One region of the Nocardiopsis sp. TRM 82005 genome, then DNA from elsewhere that is predicted to be linked to it. Evidence: riboswitches for the same ligand, from Rfam matches in the RefSeq annotation. Region 1 holds a riboswitch; the other holds the start of a gene.

The links. Region 1 has a riboswitch for glycine ahead of gcvT (glycine cleavage system aminomethyltransferase GcvT). Riboswitches for the same ligand answer to the same signal wherever they lie in the genome.
Region 2: linked by a shared signal. The riboswitch ahead of gcvP (aminomethyl-transferring glycine dehydrogenase) and the one ahead of gcvT (glycine cleavage system aminomethyltransferase GcvT) in region 1 are both predicted to bind glycine.

Annotation. Positions count from the first base shown of each region.
Region 1 is NZ_JBWDTQ010000023.1:107,587-116,495, reverse strand. It holds gene AC0T5L_RS19010 (L-serine ammonia-lyase) at 1-311, opposite strand, end outside; gene AC0T5L_RS19005 (serine hydroxymethyltransferase) at 382-1,650, opposite strand; gene gcvH (glycine cleavage system protein GcvH) at 1,658-2,038, opposite strand; gene gcvT (glycine cleavage system aminomethyltransferase GcvT) at 2,195-3,307, opposite strand; glycine riboswitch at 3,451-3,552, opposite strand; gene AC0T5L_RS18990 (penicillin-binding transpeptidase domain-containing protein) at 3,943-4,713, shown strand; gene AC0T5L_RS18985 (amidohydrolase family protein) at 4,923-5,564, shown strand; gene AC0T5L_RS18980 (3-deoxy-7-phosphoheptulonate synthase) at 5,595-6,656, opposite strand; gene AC0T5L_RS18975 (AMP-binding protein) at 6,905-8,623, opposite strand; gene AC0T5L_RS18970 (DUF4429 domain-containing protein) at 8,810-8,909, shown strand, end outside.
Region 2 is NZ_JBWDTQ010000042.1:12,430-21,338, forward strand. It holds gene clsA (cardiolipin synthase ClsA) at 1-192, shown strand, start outside; gene AC0T5L_RS25970 (sugar phosphate nucleotidyltransferase) at 394-2,895, shown strand; gene AC0T5L_RS25975 (FHA domain-containing protein) at 3,519-4,061, shown strand; gene AC0T5L_RS25980 (bifunctional nuclease family protein) at 4,234-4,707, shown strand; gene AC0T5L_RS25985 (MerR family transcriptional regulator) at 5,173-5,661, shown strand; glycine riboswitch at 5,919-6,009, shown strand; gene gcvP (aminomethyl-transferring glycine dehydrogenase) at 6,108-8,909, shown strand, end outside.

The sequences.
Region 1 (8,909 bases):
CCCTCGGGCCCGCCCAGGTACAGGGTCCGCCCCTCGCGCACCCGTCCGACGAGCTCGGGTACCGAGTCCACGTCCACGTGCTCGGGGGTGTGCCCCATCAGTCCCAGGACCACGGCAGTGTCACTCCCGTGTCCCTTGCCGGTGAGGGCCAGGGATCCGTACAGTTCGGCCCGCACCCGGGCCGCGCCGTCGAGCAGTCCGCCCTCGCGCAGGCCGTCCACGAACGTGTGCGCGGCCTTCATAGGTCCGACCGTGTGCGAGCTGGACGGTCCGATACCGATCTTGAACAGGTCGAACACGCTGATGGCCATGGCTGTCCTCCTCGTTGAGTACAGGGCCGGGATGTGCCGTGCGGGGCACCGGGCCCCGCACGGCGGGGCTCTACAGGTTCGGGTAGAGCGGGTACTTCGCGGTCAGTGCCTGTACGCGGCCGCGCAGCGCGGCGGCGTCGAACTCCGGCTTGAGCGCCTCGGCGATGACGTCCGCGACCTCGGCGAAGTCCTCGTCGCCGAAACCGCGGGTGGCCAGGGCCGGGGTGCCGATCCGCAGGCCGGACGTGACCATCGGCGGACGCGGGTCGTTGGGCACCGCGTTGCGGTTGACCGTGATCCCGATCGAGTGCAGGCGGTCCTCGGCCTCCTTGCCGTTGAGCTCGGAGTTCACCAGGTCCACCAGGGCCAGGTGCACGTCCGTGCCCCCCGAGAGCACCTTCACGCCGACCTCGGTCATGTCCGGACGGGTCAGCCGCTCGGCGAGCAGCTTCGCGCCGGATACGGTGCGCCGCTGGCGCCCGGCGAACTCCTCGCCCGCCGCGACCTTGAGCGAGACCGCCTTGGCCGCGATCACGTGCTCCAGCGGCCCGCCCTGCATACCGGGGAACACCGCGGAGTTGATCTTCTTGCCGTACTCCGCCTTGGCCAGGATCATGCCGCCGCGCGGGCCGCCCAGGGTCTTGTGCGTGGTGGTGGTGACCACGTCGGCGTGCGGCACCGGGTTGGGGTGCAGCCCCGCCGCGACCAGACCGGCGAAGTGCGCCATGTCCACCATCAGCAGTGCGCCGACCGAGTCGGCGATCTTGCGGAAGCGGGCGAAGTCCAGCTGGCGAGGGTAGGCCGACCAGCCGGCGACGATCATCTTGGGCCGGTGCTCCTCGGCGAGCGCCTCGATCTCGTCGTAGTCGACGGTGCCGTCCTCGTCGCGCACGTGGTAGGCCACCGCGTTGAGGATCTTGCCGGAGTAGTTGATCTTCATGCCGTGGGTCAGGTGGCCGCCGTGGGCCAGGTCCAGACCCAGGATGGTGTCATCCGGCTTGAGCAGCGCGAAGTACACGGCCGTGTTGGCCTGCGCACCCGAGTGCGGCTGCACGTTCGCGTGCTCGGCGCCGAACAGCTCCTTGGCGCGGTCGATCGCGAGCTGTTCGACGACGTCGACGTGCTCGCACCCGCCGTAGTAGCGGCGACCGGGGTAGCCCTCCGCGTACTTGTTGGTCAGGACGGTGCCCTGCGCCTCGATGACCGCCTGGGGGGCGAAGTTCTCCGAGGCGATCATCTCCAGGGTGTCGCGCTGGCGGGCCAGCTCCGCGTCGACCGCGGCCGACACCTCGGGGTCCAGTTCGCCCAGCGTCTGGTTGAGCGTGTTGTCAGTAGCCATCGTGGGCCTACTCCTCGCCTTCGGTCAGTTTGGTGTACTCCTCGGCGGAGAGCAGATCGGAGGGCTCCTCGGAGAGCCGCACCCTGAACAGCCACCCGGCCCCGAAGGGGGCGGAGTTGACCGCCTCGGGCTCGTTTTCGAGGGCCTCGTTGACCTCGACGACCTCGCCGCTGACCGGTGAGTAGATGTCACTGACGGACTTGGTGGACTCCACCTCGCCGCACGGCTCGCCCGCGGACACCTCGCTGCCGGCCTCGGGCATCTCGACGTAGACGATGTCACCCAGGGCCTCGGCGGCGAACGAGGTGATCCCGACGGTGGCGACCCCGTCCTCGACCACGACCCACTCGTGTTTGGCGGTGTAACCCAGCTCCGTGGGAACGCTCACTTCAACTCTCCTTGGAGGTGTTCCATTTTCCTGCCGCGCGCCCGTACGGCTGCCCGGCCCGGCCTACGCCCGGTCGCGCCCCGTGCGTGCGGGTCCCTCCGTGGGGGATCCCGCCGCGCGGGGCGTGCGGGCCTTCGGGGTGTGAAGGCCCCTGCTCTACGACTGCCGCTTGTAGAACGGCAGTTCGACCACGTCGACGTCCTCGCCCCGTCCGCGCACGTCCACGGTGAACGTGCCGGTCGAGGTGTCGAGGTCGCCGTCCACGTAGGCCATGGCGATGGGGCGGCCCAGGGTGGGAGAGGGCGCGCCGCTGGTGATGGTTCCGACGACCGTGCCGTCGCGCAGTACGTTCTGGTCCTTGCGCAGCGGGCGGCGACCGCGTGCGAGGAGGCCGATGAGGCGGCGGGGACGGGAGGTGCGCGAGGCTTCCTCCAAGGCGGCCCGGCCCACGAAGTCGCCCTTGTCGAACTTGACCACCCGGCCCAGGCCGGCGTCGAAGGGGGTGAGGTCGGCGGTGAGCTCCTGCCCGTACAGCGGCATCCCGGCCTCCAGGCGCAGGGTGTCGCGGGCCGAGAGCCCGGCGGGCACGAGGCCGTGCTTCTCCCCTTCGGCCAGGAGGGCGTCCCACACCTTGGGGGCCCGCGTGGCGGGCCTGACGAAGATCTCGAAGCCGTCCTCGCCGGTGTAGCCGGTACGGGCGAGCAGGACGGGTTCACCGGCGACGGTGTGCTCGTACCCGGCGTAGTAGCGGATGTCGTCCAGGTTCGCGTCGGTCAGCGGCGCCAGGACGTCCACGGCGCGCGGACCCTGGACGGCGATCAGGGCGTGGTCGGCGGACTCGTCGGCGACCTCGGTGTCGAAGCCGGAGGCCCGCTCGGCCAGGGCGGAGGCCACGACCGGCACATTGGCGGCGTTGGCCACGACGAGGTACTCCTCCTCGCCGAGCCGGTAGACGATGAGGTCGTCCAGGACCCCGCCGTCCTCGGCGGTGATCATGCTGTACCGGGCCCGGCCCACCTTGACCCGGGACAGGTGCCCCACCATCGCGTAGTCCAGGGCGTCGGCGGCCTGCGGTCCGGTCAGCCGGATCTCACCCATGTGGGAGAGGTCGAACAGGCCCGCGGCCTCGCGCACCGCCCTGTGTTCGGCGGTCTCGCTGCCGTAGCGCAGCGGCATGAGCCATCCGGCGAAGTCGACGAGGGTGGCGCCGGCCTTCTCGTGGGCCTCGCGCAGCGCCGTGGCGCGCGGCGCGGATGCGGGCTCTGACATGGGAACTCCCGAGAGGATGGGCGTCGTGACGTACGTGGCGTTGCCATCCTCCCCCTCTGTCATCGGTGCCTGAGAGCTTCGCCATGCCTCGGCGTGGCTTGCACCTTCGGCGAGAGACGGTCGTCCCTGCTTTCCAGAGTGGTCTCGCCCGTACGGTCCACTGTGCCTGAGAGGTTGTCTTCGGGGAGGAATTGCTCCTTCGGCGGCCCGTGCTGGATACGCGGGCACTCTCCCGTACGGGGTCAGCAACACGTTCAGCCTAGCAGCGGCCGCACACGGCCCCCAAGAGTGCCCGGAGCTGCCCCCGGTGGAGCCGTGGCCGCCCGCCTCCGAGCCCGGCACCTCGCCGGACCCCGGACCGGTGTCCCCGCCGTCACCGCCCTCTGGCGGGGTCGAGAGGTTAGCGTGTGCCGAGGACGGGCTTTTGTCGTGTGGAGGGGATGGCGAATGCGAACCGACACCGGGGACGGGTCCCGGAGGCTGCGGGGGACGGTACGCGGCCTGCCCGCGCTGGCCGCCGGATGCGTCCTCACCCTGGCCGCGGGGACCGGGTGCGCCGAGTCCGGGCAGGGCGGCGGGCCACGGGAGACGGGGATCCGGCCGGGTCCTCCGGGGACGGCCCGGAGGCCGGTGCCCTGACCCGGGGCGACGTGGCCGCCGAGGAGCGCGAGGACCTGGAGGCGGTGTTCTCCGAGGAGGGGGTCGTGGGCGCCTTCGCGCTCTACGACGTGCGGGAGCGGAGGGCGACCGTGGTCGGGCCCGAGGAGGCCCATGAGCGCGCGGTGCCCGCGTCCACCTTCAAGATCCCCAACACCCTGATCGGGCTACAGACGGGCGCGGTCGAGGACGTGGACGAGGTGCTGTCCTACGGCGGCGGGTCCCAGCGGGTGCCCGAGTGGGAGCGGGACATGTCCCTGCGTGAAGCCTTTCCCGCCTCCAACCTGTCCGTCTACCAGGAACTGGCCCGCAGGGTCGGGCACGAGCGGATGGTGACCTGGGTGGACCGATTCGACTACGGAAACCGGTCGGTGGGCGACGCGGACTCGGTGGACGGGTTCTGGCTGGACGGTCCGCTGGAGATCTCCGCCATGGAGCAGACCTCATTCCTGGCCGACCTGGCCCTCGCCGACCTGCCCGTGGACACGGAGCACCAGCGGGCGCTCCAGGAGATCGCCACCGTGGAGGAGGGCGACGGCTACACCCTGTGCGCCAAGACCGGGTGGGCCACGGGCGTCGAGCCCGCGCCGGGCTGGTGGGTCGGCTGGGTCGAGCGAGGCGAGGAACTGTACACCTTCGCGCTGCGTATCGAACTCGAGGAGGACGGGCAGGAGGAGTTGCGGGTGTCGCTGGGACGCGAACTGCTCGTGGAGCTGGAGGTCCTGCCGCCGGAGGCCGCCGGGGAGTGATCCCGTCGGGCCCGGGGCGGTCGGAGCGGCCGCGGACACCCCGGAGTACGGATCCGGGAGGCGCGGCGGCCTCGGGTCGTCTGGAGGGAGGGCACTGAGGTCCGAGGACACGACGGTCACGGTCCGGGGCGGGACCGTGTTCGACGGAACCGGCACCGGGCCGCCGTCCGGACTGGGTGGTCGTGGCGCGCGGCGGACGGATCGACTGGATGGGTCCCGCCGCGGACGCCCCGAGGATCGGCGGGCCGCACCACGAGATCGACGTGACCGGGTGCACCGTCCTGCCCGGGTTCGTCGACACCCACGTGCACATGGTCATGTCCGGCGACGGCATGAACCCGGCCGACCTGGTGGACCAGCCGCCGCACTACGGCTACGAGATCGGCGAGCGCGGGATCGACATGATGGGGGAGCGCGGCGCCTTCCTGGTGCCCACCCTGGCCACGGCCACCGCTCGGCCCGACCCGGCGAAGTCGGCGGACGACGCCGTAGCCAAGAAGCTCAGGCTCCAGGAACACCTGAGCGAGCGCGTGTCCGCGGCCCTGCGCGCCGGGGTGCGTGTGGCCCTGGGGACCGACTCCGGTGTCTGCTCGCACGGCCGCAACCTGCGTGAACTCGCACTGCTCGTGGAACACGGCCTGAGCACAGAGGCCGCCCTGTTCGCCGGGACCCGGGACGCGGCCGAACTCGTGGGCCTGGCCGACGAGATCGGCACGCTGGAGATCGGCAAGCGGGCCGACATCGTCGTCTGCGCCGGGGACCCCCTCACCGACATCGCGGTGGCGGCGGGCCCGAGCAGCATCACCGCGGTGGTCGAGGACGGGGCCGTGCACAAGGACATCCGCGCCTGAGCGGACGCGGATGCCCTCGCGTGTCCGTCGTCAGGCGGCGTTCTTGCGGCGCTGACGCACGGACTCGGCCAGCTGGGACAGCACCTCGCCGGTGGTCTCCCAACCCATGCACTTGTCGGTGATCGACTGGCCGTAGGTCAGGTCGGCCGGGTCCCCCAGCTTCTGGGCGCCCTCGACGATGAAGCTCTCCAGCATGACACCGACGATGCCCTTCTGGCCCTCGGCGACCTGGGCGGCGATCGCGGCGGTCACACCGGGCTGGCGGGTGTGGTCCTTGCCGCTGTTGGCGTGGCTGGCGTCGATCATCAGGCGGCGGGGCAGCCCGGCGCCCTCGATGACCTCCAGGGCCGCGTTGACCGGCTCGGCGCCGTAGTTGGGGCCGCTGCGTCCGCCGCGCAGGATGACGTGGCAGTCCGGGTTGCCGTTGGTCTCGACCACGGAACCGGCACCGGCCGGGTCGATCCCGAAGAAGGTGTGCGAGGCGGCCGCGGCTCCGACGGCGTCCACGGCCACCTGGACGTCGCCGTCGGTGCCGTTCTTGAAGCCCACGGGTGTGCTCAGGCCGCTGCTCAGCTGGCGGTGCACCTGGCTCTCGGTGGTGCGCGCCCCGATGGCGCCCCAGGAGACGACGTCGGCGATGTACTGGGGGGTGATGGGGTCGAGGAACTCGGTCCCGGCGGGCAGCCCCAGCGAGTTGATGTCCAGCAGGAGCTTGCGCGCGGTACGCAGGCCGCGGTGCACGTCGTAGGTGTCGTCCAGGCCGGGGTCGTTGATCAGGCCCTTCCATCCCACGGTGGTGCGCGGCTTCTCGAAGTACACGCGCATCACGACGCACAGCTCGTCGCGCAGGGAGGGCGCCAGCTCGGCCAGGCGGCGGGCGTAGTCCATGGCGGACTCGGGGTCGTGCACCGAGCAGGGGCCCACGACGACCAGCAGGCGGTCGTCGTCGCCGTCCAGTACCCGCTTGACCTCGGCGCGCGAGTCCTCCACCAGGGAGTTGCGCTCGGGACCCAGCGGGAGCTCGGCCAGTAGGTCCCTGGGGGCGATGAGCGGCTTGTAACTGGCCACCCGTGTGTCGTTCGTGCTCGGCATGGTGTTCCCCTTGGGTCCCGTCTGTCCTTTTTCGCTGTCGTCATGAAAGCTGTCGTCATGAAAACAGTAGCGCGGCCGGACACGGGCGGCACGGTCGCACGGGTATTTCGGCACGGGTCGCGCGATGGGAAAGAACACACCGGTTTGGCGGCCGAAAAAGCGTCTCATTTTGTGAGACGTAATTTCCGCGGCTCCCGGGCAATTGTCCGGGTGGCCGCCGGAACGGGCCGGGACTGTCCCCGGCCCGGTCACTCCTTCAGCCCTGGGAAGTCCTCCTCCCAGTACTCGTGCGGGTTGCGCACGCTGTCGGTGACCGTGCCGCGCTCGGCCTCGGCCTGGCGCAGCTGCACTCGACGAATCTTACCGGAGACGGTCTTGGGCAGCTCGGCGAACTCCAGGCGGCGTACCCTCTTGTGCGGTGACAGGCGCTCGCGCGCGTACGCCAGGACCGCCCGCGCGGTCTCGGCGTCCGGGGCCGCCCCCTCGGCCAGCGCCACGTACGCCTTGGCCACCGCGAGCCGCAGCGGGTCGGGCGAGGGGACGACGGCGGCCTCGGCCACGTATTCGTGCTCGATCAGAACACTTTCCAGCTCGAATGGTGAGATTCGGTAATCTGAGGCCTTGAACACGTCGTCGGATCGGCCGATATAGGTAATGTAACCGTTCGAATCCCGCCTGGCGATGTCACCGGTGTGGTAGCGGCTGCTGCTGGTCACCTCCCGGGTGAGTCCGGGGCTGTCGGCGTATCCCTTCATCAGCCCCACGGGTATCTCGGCCATCTCCACGCATATCTGTCCGGTGTCGGACGGTTCGTCGGTGGCCGGGTCCGCCAGCACCACGTCGTACCCGGGCAGCTCCCGCCCCATCGACCCGGGCACCACCTCCTGGCCGGGGCCGTTGCCGAGCAGCATGGTCGTCTCGGTCTGCCCGAACCCGTCGCGGACGGTCACGCCCCACGCCTCGCGCACCCGGTTCACCACCTCGGCGTTGAGCGGCTCGCCGGTGGCCAGCGCCTCGCGCAGTCCCACGTCCCACGAGGCCGGGTCGGCCTGCAAGAGCATCCGCCACACCGTGGGAGGTGCGCACAGGGTGTCCACACCGCAGCGCACCACCTCGTCCAGCAGCCGTCCGTTGTCGAACTGCTCCTGGTTGACCACCAGTACCGTCGCCTCGGCGTTCCACGGCGCGAACACGCTGCCGTAGGCGTGCTTGGCCCAGCCGGGCGCGGACACGTTCAGGTGGATGTCGCCAGGCTGCGCACCCAGCCAGTACATGGTCGACAGGTGCCCCACCGGATACGAGCGCTGGGTGTGGGTGACCAGCTTGGGCCGGGAGGCCGTTCCGGAGGTGAAGTACTGCAACAGGGGATCGTCGGGGTGGATGGGGTGCGGCGGGTGAAAGTCCAGCCCGGCGTGCTCGGAGTCGGCGTAGCTCAGCCATCCCTCCACGTAGCCCACGCAGATCCGCGTCCAGTGCCCCCGCAGCGACACGAACTTCTCCGTCTCCGTCGCCGCGCAGACCACGTGTGCGATGTCGCCGCGCTCCAGACGGTCCAGCAGGTCGCTCTCGGACAGGGCGACGGGGGTCGGGGCGACGACGGCGCCGAGCTTGATCGCGGCGAGCAGCGTCTCCCACAGCTCCACCTGGTTGCCGAGCATCACCATGATCCGGTCGCCCGCGTGCACACCCTGGTTGCTCAGCCAGTTCGCCACCTGGCTGGAGCGCTCCGACATCTGCCGGTAGGTGTGCTTGGCCTGACTCCCGTCGGCCTCCACGATCCACAGCGCCGTCCGGTCCGGGCGCCGTTCGGCCAGTTCGTCGAAGTAGTCCAGTGCCCAGTTGAACTGGTCCGGCCGGGGCCAGACGAACTCGCGGTGCGCCGTCTGCTGGTCCTCGCGGTGCCTCAGGAGCAGGTCCCGTGCGGCGAGGAACTCCGCCGCACCCGCGGCGGCCTTCTCTCTCGACATCTCTGGCGACCTCCGGTTCGGGGACAGGGCGCCGACCGCACTGTCCGCGGCCCCGCCCGGGCAAAGGAGCGGTGGAACGGGTGTGCCCCGCTGGTCCTACCCGGGATGCACGGCACCGATGCTTCACCGGTGACGGCCCCGACACCCCTCGGGCACCACCCCCGCCTGGCTCTAGGATTGGTGCACATGGAGGAACTGCGCGGGCACCATGGAACCTGGCGAATCGATGACGAGACGGTACGTATACGTTCCGGCTCCAACCGCAAGGTGCCCACCCTGCTCAAGT
Region 2 (8,909 bases), on a different contig from region 1:
GCCGTACAGGGACTGCGCCTGATCGCCCAGACCCGCCGCGACGAACGCGCTGATCACGCCGGTGGCCCCCGGGCCGCGGGGGACAGCGACCCCGTGCGCGGGCACGTTACGGATCGACCTGATCCAGCCGCACCGGCGACCGAAGGCTCGGACCGACCGAGCCGCCCGGATCAGGGACGGACCGGCCCCTGATCCGCTGACGGACCGGCTCACCACGAGTCCTATCGGATCGAAAGGGAGTGTCGTCTCCATCATGAGAACATGTCCCACCGCGCGCGATGGCGCGCGCTCCGCGCACCATCCTTCCAGCACGCCCTCCGCCTGCGCGGCCGTACGGAGGTATCGGCGATGAGCCAGACCGAAGACACCGCGCCGGAGGGCACGACGCCCACGATGAAGGCCGTCCTCATGGCGGGCGGTGAGGGCACCCGCCTGCGCCCCATGACGGCCAACCAGCCCAAACCGCTCCTCCCGGTGGTCAACAGACCCATCATGGAGCACGTCCTACGCCTGCTGCACAAGCACGGCTTCACCGAGACCGTGGTCACGGTCCAGTTCCTGGCCACCCTCATCCGCAACTACTTCGGCGACGGCGAGGAACTGGGCATGAAGCTCAACTACGTCGCCGAGGAGGTCCCGCTCGGCACCGCGGGCAGTGTCAAGAACGCCGAGGAACACCTGCGCGGCGAGCCCTTCATCGTCATCTCCGGCGACGCGCTCACCGACATCGACCTGACCGACATGCTCCGCTTCCACCGCGAGAGCGGGGCCAAGGTCACCATCGGCCTCAAGCGGGTGCACAACCCGCTGGAGTTCGGCATCATCATCGTCGACGAGCAGGGCCGTGTCCAGCGCTTCCTGGAGAAGCCCACCTGGGGCCAGGTCTTCTCCGACACCGTCAACACCGGCATCTACATCATGGAGCCGGAGGTGCTGGAGCGCGTCGCCGAGGGTGAGGTCGTGGACTGGTCCGGCGACGTCTTCCCCGAGCTCCTCAAGGAGGGCGAACCCCTCTACGGTTACGTCACCGACGGCTACTGGGAGGACGTGGGCACCCACGAGAGCTATCTCAGCGCCCAGGCCGACGTGCTCTCGGGCAAGGTCGACGTGGAGATCGACGGCTTCGAGGTATCCCCGGGCGTGTGGATCGGCGAGGGCGCCGAGGTCCACCCCGCCGCCGTACTCAAGGGACCGCTCTACGTCGGCGACTACGCCAAGGTCGAGGCGGGCGCCGAGCTGCGCGAGTTCACCGTGGTCGGCAGCAACGCCGTGGTGCGGGCGGACGCCTTCGCCCACCGCACCGTCCTGCACGACAACGTGTTCATCGGCCGCGGCGCCAACCTGCGCGGCGCCGTCATCGGCAAGAACACCGACGTCATGGCCGCCGCCCGGATCGAGGAGGGCGCGGTCGTGGGCGAGGACTGCGTCATCGAGTCCGAGGCCTACGTCCACAACGACGTCAAGGTCTACCCCTTCAAGACCATCGAGGCCGGGGCGGTGGTCAGCACCAACGTCATCTGGGAGTCGCGCGGGCAGCGCTCGCTGTTCGGCCCCCGGGGTGTGTCGGGCCTGATCAACGTCGAGATCACACCGGAACTGGCGGTGCGCCTGGCCAACGCCTACGCCACCACCCTTAAGAAGGGCGCGATCGTCACCACCTCGCGTGACGTCTCCCGCGCCGCCCGCACGCTCAAGCGCGCCATCATCAGCGCGCTCACCGCCACCGCCATCGAGGTGCGCGACCTGGAGGTGGTGCCGCTGCCGGTGGCGCGTTTCCACACCTCCCAGAGCGGTGTCAGCGGCGGGATCACCGTGCGCACCGCCCCGGGAGACCCGGAGTCGGTGGACATCCTGTTCCTGGACGGCGACGGCGCCGACCTGTCGTCCGCCGCCCAGCGCAAGCTCGACCGGGTCTTCTCCCGTGCCGAGTACCGTCGGGCCTTCCCCGGCGAGATCGGTGAGCTGACCTTCCCCTCCCGCAACGTGGAGAGCTATTCCCACGAGCTGCTGCGCCAGGTGGACACCTCCGGCGTCGCCGAGGCCGAACTCAAGGTCGTGGTGGACTGCGCGGGCGGCAGCGGCTCGCTGATCCTGCCCTCCCTGCTGGGCCGGATCGGGGTGGACGTCCTCACCGTCAACAACCGGCTGGACGAGTCCTCGCCCACCGACAGCGTCGCCAAGCAGAACTGGGACCTGGCACGGCTGGGCGAGTTGGTCGCCAACTCCGGCGCCGACTTCGGGGTGCGGTTCGACCCCGTGGCCGAGCGGTTGTCCCTCGTGGACGAGAAGGGCGAGCTGGTCGAGAGCGGCCGCGCCCTGCTGGTCGTCCTGGAACTGGTCTGCGCCGAGTACGGCGGCGGGACGGTGGCTCTGCCCGTGACCACCACGCGGGTCGCCGAGACGGTGGCCGCCTCGCACGGGGTCAAGGTGCACTGGACGGCCACGGCCACCGACGAGCTGACCAAGGCGGTCCAGGCCGAGGACGACATCGTCTTCGCGGGCGACGGCCGTGGCGGCTTCGTCGTGCCGCAGTTCAGCCCCACCAGTGACGCCATCGCCGCCTTCGTGCGGCTGCTGGCACTGGTGGCCCGTACCCGTCGCTCGCTGAGCCAGATCGACCGTACGATCCCCCAGGCGCATCTGCTGCGCCGTTCCGTGCCCACCCCATGGGCGATCAAGGGGAGCGTGATGCGGGCCGTCGTGGAGGCGGCTGGCGACCGCGAACTCGACACCACCGACGGCGTGCGGGTGATCGAGCCGGACGGCAGCTGGGCCCTGGTCCTCCCCGACACCACGGAGGCCGTGACCCATCTTTGGGCCGAAGGTCCCAACTCCGACACCGCGCACCGCCTGCTGGACGAGTGGGCGACCGTGGTGGAGCGGGCCGAAGGCTGATCCGGCCGTGCGGGCGCGGGCGGGAGGCCACCCGCGCCCGCACTATCAGTGCCGTTATGCTTACCCCTCGTGCCCGACCGTGTGTTCTCCCCCAAGCGGATCCGCTGGCTAGACTGGGCGTACGGGCAGGTCCCGGCAGTGTGGCGAAACCGGCGCGAATCCGCGGGGATCCGCGCAGAACCAAACCCGCCAGCGGGGCATCAGCACCAGGACAGGCTGCGTTCCCCGACGGTGTCGGCCACCGGCGTGAGGCGGTGTTCCAGGCAGTGGATCCGCCACCGCCCGGTGCGATCGCGTCGGGGGCGCCCACGGCAGGCCGAGGGGGAGCAAAGCCCTTCCTGGACAGGGATATGGTTTAAAGTCGAGTGTTCCCCGGGGCGCCGCGTCGCCCACCGGGCCGGGTGTCCCGGCAACGGCGGACACCCTCACCGGGGGTGACAAGGAGTACAACATGGGGGATGAGACCTAGCGACCGACCGTGCGAGACACGCCGCTGGCACGACAGCGGAGCGTCTCGCCGCGTTCCGGGTGATGCGCGGGCCGGTGCCCGCGCGGTACCCGGCACGCGCCACCGACCAGCCGAATCAAGCACCGCCCCGTGCGGTAGGAGGCCGAGCCGACCTATGTCGAGCGTTTACTGCACGCAGTGCGGTCACGCCGTTGCGGATGATGCCCGTTTCTGCTCCCACTGTGGAACTCCCCTCCGCAGGGCCGAACAGCAGGGTCCCCAACCAGGCGCTGGCGGGGACTCTGGCGGAGACGTCACTTCGACCATCTCCATCTCTGGCATACAGGCCCTGGAGGATGAGGAGTCCGGTGACGAGCTGGGCGGTGACGACTCCGCCAATCCCGACGCGCTACCGCCGGGGACGGCGCTGCTCGTGGTCAGGCGCGGCCCCAACGCCGGGAGCCGCTTCCTGCTGGACAGTGATGTGACCACCGCCGGCCGCCACCCCAACAGCGACATCTTTCTTGACGACGTCACCGTCTCCCGCCGCCACGTGGAGTTCTTCCGCCGCGGCGACGGGTTCGGTGTCCGTGACGTGGGCAGCCTCAACGGCACCTACGTCAACCGTGAGCCGGTCGACGAGGCCCAGCTCGGCGGTGGAGACGAGATCCAGATCGGCAAGTTCCGGATGGTCCTACTGACCAAACCTCGACGCTGACGGGTATACCGGCTACGGGCGCGAGGCGGTGGGTGGGCCGATGAGGTTTGCGGCCCCCCGCCGCCGGAGAGCTTTGTAACGAAGGGTGCCGATTTCGCCCTCGGGTCCTGATCCACAGGAGGAGCAGGGACGAGCGCCCATCCGGCATGACGACTCGTGGGACGGAGACGCTGTGAAGCACATGGAGGTCGTCGGCGTCCGGGTTGAGATGCCCTCGAACCAGCCGATTGTCCTGCTCAAGGAATCCGATGGGGACCGCTACCTGCCGATCTGGATCGGCGGCGTGGAGGCGACCGCGATCGCGCTGGCCCAACAGGGCGTCGCCCCGGCCCGGCCACTCACCCATGACCTGCTCCGGGACGTGCTCGACGCCCTGGACACCGGGCTCAACACGGTGAACATCACCGGCCTCAGCGACGGCATCTTCTATGCCGAACTGGTTTTCAGCAACGGTGTGGAGGTGAGCGCGCGCCCCTCCGACTCGATCGCCCTGGCATTACGGACGGGCACGCCTATCTACGCGCATGAGGACGTGATCGAAGAGGCCGGGATGCCGATCCCGGACGAGCAGGAGGACCAGGTCGAGGCGTTCCGGGAGTTCCTGGACAACATCTCGCCCGAAGACTTCGGCAGACGTACGGAGTAGGTGCCGGGGCGTGCTCCTCCTGACGGACCCGCGCGTGGGCGCGGGTCCCGCTTGTGCGTGGCTTTCGGTGTGACCGGAGAGGACACGCCGCGACCTGCGGCTTTGTTCCGGGCGCCGGTGATAGATTGGAACAAGGAAATGGCCGTAATGGTTCGGGCCGAAACCCCGGCAGGCGCACGGGGCGCCACCGGGCGGCTCTGTGACACCAGCGCCGCGCGCACTTGGCGACGCGCCGCATGGTGTCGTTGACGCTGCCGGTCGGCCGTCCTACCGTCATTGCAGTGGAACCCGCGGCGCACCCGTTCCCTGAGTGGACATCCCCTGTCGAGACCGCCGTGGGACGAGAAGCCGGAGGTCGGCGTGGCGGTAGCGGGCGGCGAGCGGGATCCCCATGACAGGCGGTTCGCGCTGCGGCTAGCGGGGCAGCAGGGCCTACTGTGCGAAGAGGACGTGGTGGCGCTGCCTATGGACGTCGGGTACCGGGGCCCCGCGGCGTGTACCGCCGCAGGGATCAGCTACCGCCAGCTCGACTACTGGGCCAGGACCGGCCTGGTGGAGCCGAGCGTGCGTGCCGGAGCCCACAACGCCCCCCTCTACAGCCTCCCCGACATCCTGTTGCTCAAGGTGGCCAAACGGTTCCTGGACACCGGGATCTCGCTACAGCAGATCCGCACCGCGGTCGACCACCTGCGCGGCCGCCCCGCCCTGGACCTGGCCCGCATCACCCTGATGAGCGACGGCGTCAGCGTCTACGAGTGCACCTCGCCCGAGGAGGTCGTCGACCTCATGCAGCGTGGACAGGGCATGTTCGGCCTGGCCCTGGCCAACGTCTGGCGCGAGCTGGAGGAGGCGCTGGGCGTGGTCCCCGCCGAGGAGCGGACCGACCTGCCCGCCGTGGCACCCCAGCCCGTGGACGAGCTGGCCAGGCGCCGCCGGGAACGCCGCACCGGTTGAGCCCTCCGAGGCACACCGCGGACCGCGTGCCCTCCCCGTGCGGTCGAACCGCATCGCGCGCGGGGCGGACGGGCCGCCGCGGCCACGGGAGCCCCGCAGCCGTTCGTAGGATCCGACAGATCGAAGCCGTCAAGCCAGTGAAACACCTGACCGGCGGCGGTACCCGGCGCGGCCATCGAGTACGGTCGTAGTCACAACAGGGATGAAAAACGACATTCATCCTGGTTGTACACATGTACAGACTGTCAGCTGGCTGTCGATGCCGCGCGAGAGAGACCCCGCCAACGGGGCGCCGACGGGGCAACACTCCCCAGTAACCTCTCAGGCACCATGGACCGCGTGGAGTAGGCCGCTCTGAAGCCTGGGCACCGCTGTGCCCGGTGACAGAGGGGGAGACCGTGAGGAACACCGCCGATCAGACTCGGCCCTGTCACCAGGAGGTCTCCATGCCAGACCAGCCCGTGCACACCCCCGGCGAACCCGCCAGGGTGTTCGCCGACCGCCACATCGGCCCCGCCCCGGCTGAGACCCAGGAGATGCTCAAGACCGTCGGCTACGGCTCCACCGCCGAACTCATGGCCGACGCCGTGCCCGAGTCCATCCTCACCGGGCCCGGGAAGAGCGCGCCGCTGGACCTGCCCGAGGCGATCGGCGAGTCCGAGGCCCTGGCCGAGCTGCGCGACCTGGCCTCCCGCAACGACGTGCGCACCTCGCTGATCGGCCAGGGTTACTACGGCACCTTCACCCCGCCGGTCATCCTGCGCAACATCATGGAGAACCCCGCCTGGTACACGGCCTACACGCCCTACCAGCCCGAGATCTCCCAGGGCCGCCTGGAGGCCCTGCTCAACTTCCAGACCATGGTCTCGGACCTGACCGGCCTGCCCGTCTCCGGCGCCTCGCTGCTGGACGAGGCCACCGCCGCCGCCGAGGCCATGACCCTTGCCCGGCGCGCCTCCCGGAGCAAGGCCGACGTCTTCGTCGTCGACTCCGACGTCTTCCCCCAGACCCTGCGGGTGCTGCGCACCCGCGCCGAGCCCCTGGGCATCGAGATCGTGGTCGCCGACCTGTCCCGGGGACTGCCCGACGGCGACGCCTTCGGTGTCCTGGTGCAGTACCCCGCCTCAAGCGGCGCGGTCCGTGACCCCGGTACCGTCATCGCCCAGGCGCACGAACGCGGCGCCCTCGCGGTGGTGGCCGCCGACATCCTCGCCCTGACCCTGCTGCGCAGCCCCGGGGACCTGGGCGCCGACGTCGCGGTCGGCTCCACCCAGCGCTTCGGTGTCCCGCTCGGCTTCGGCGGCCCGCACGCCGGGTACATGGCCGTCGGTGAGAAGCTGCGCCGCCAGCTGCCCGGCCGCCTGGTCGGCGTCTCGGTGGACAACGCGGGCAAGCCCGCCTACCGCCTGGCCCTACAGACCCGCGAGCAGCACATCCGCCGCGAGAGGGCCACCAGCAACATCTGTACCGCCCAGGTCCTGCTCGCCGTCATGGCCGGGATGTACGCCGTCTACCACGGCCCCGACGGACTGCGCGCGATCGCCCGCCAGGTGCACGCCCGTACCGCCGCCCTGGCCGCCGCTCTCACCGAGCGCGGCTTCGAGCTCGTGCACTCCGCCTACTTCGACACCCTGCGCGTGCGCGTGCCCAGCGCCGCCCGCGTCGTGGAGTCCGCGCTGGAGTCCGGGTACAACCTGCTGGCCGTCGACCAGGACACGGTCGGTGTGAGCGTGGACGAGACCACCGCCCCGGCCGACCTGGAGAAGGTCCTGGCCGCCTTCGGCGAGGCCGAGCGCGGCTCCTCCCGAGTGCGCCTGAGCGTGGACGGAACCGCTGACCGCCTGCCCGCGGGGCTGGCCCGCGAAGTCGACTACCTGACCCACCCGGTGTTCAACACCCACCGCAGCGAGACCTCGTTGCTGCGCTACATGCGCCGCCTGTCCGACCGGGACCTGGCGCTGGACCGCACGATGATCCCCCTGGGCTCGTGCACCATGAAGCTCAACTCCACCACCGAGATGGAGCCGGTCACCTGGCCGGAGTTCGCGGGCCTGCACCCGCTCGCGCCGCTGGACCAGGCCGCCGGTAGCGTGGCCCTGATCCGCGACCTGGAGGCCTGGCTGGCCGAGGTCACCGGGTACGACGCGGTCTCCCTCCAGCCCAACGCCGGCTCCCAGGGCGAACTCGCCGGACTGCTGGCCATCCGCGGCTACCACCACTCGCGCGGCGAGGCACACCGCGACGTGTGCCTGATCCCCAGCTCCGCGCACGGCACCAACGCCGCCAGCGCGGTCATGGCCGGTATGCGCGTGGCCGTCGTGGCCTGCGACGACAACGGCAACGTCGACCTGGAGAACCTGCGCGCCAAGACCGCCGAACACGCGGACGACCTGGCGGCCATCATGGTCACCTACCCGTCCACGCACGGCGTGTACGAGGACACCATCACCGAGGTGTGCGATCTGGTGCACGAGGCGGGCGGCCAGGTGTACGTGGACGGCGCCAACCTGAACGCGCTGCTGGGCTGGGCCAAGCCGGGCGAGTTCGGCGCCGACGTCAGCCACCTGAACCTGCACAAGACCTTCTGCATCCCGCACGGCGGCGGCGGTCCGGGGGTGGGCCCGGTCGCGGTCCGCTCCCACCTGTCCGGCTTCCTGCCCAACCACCCGGGCCAGCCCGATGCGGGCCCGCACACGGGGGTGGGGCCGGTCTCCGCGGCCCCGTTCGGCTCGGCGGGCATCCTGCCCATCTCCTGGGCGTACATGCGGATGATGGGGGAGCAGGGACTGCGCTCGGCCACCGAGATCGCGGTGCTGTCCGCCAACTACGTGGCCAAGCGGCTGGAGCCCTACTTCCCCGTGCTCTACACCGGTGCGGGCGGGCTGGTCGCCCACGAGTGCGTCGTCGACATCCGACCGCTGCAGAAGGCCAGCGGCATCAGCAACGAGGACGTCGCCAAGCGGCTCATGGACTACGGCTTCCACGCGCCGACGATGTCGTTCCCGGTCAACGGCACCCTGATGGTGGAGCCGACCGAGAGCGAGAACCTGGCCGAGTTGGACCGGTTCGTGGAGGCGATGATCGCCATCCGCCGCGAGACCGACAAGGTGGCCTCGGGCGAGTGGGACGCCGAGGACAACCCGCTGCGCAACGCGCCCCACACCGCCGAGGCGGTGACCGCCGACGAGTGGGAGCACGGCTACACCCGTGCCGATGCGGCGTACCCGCTGGCGTCGCTGCGTACGGAC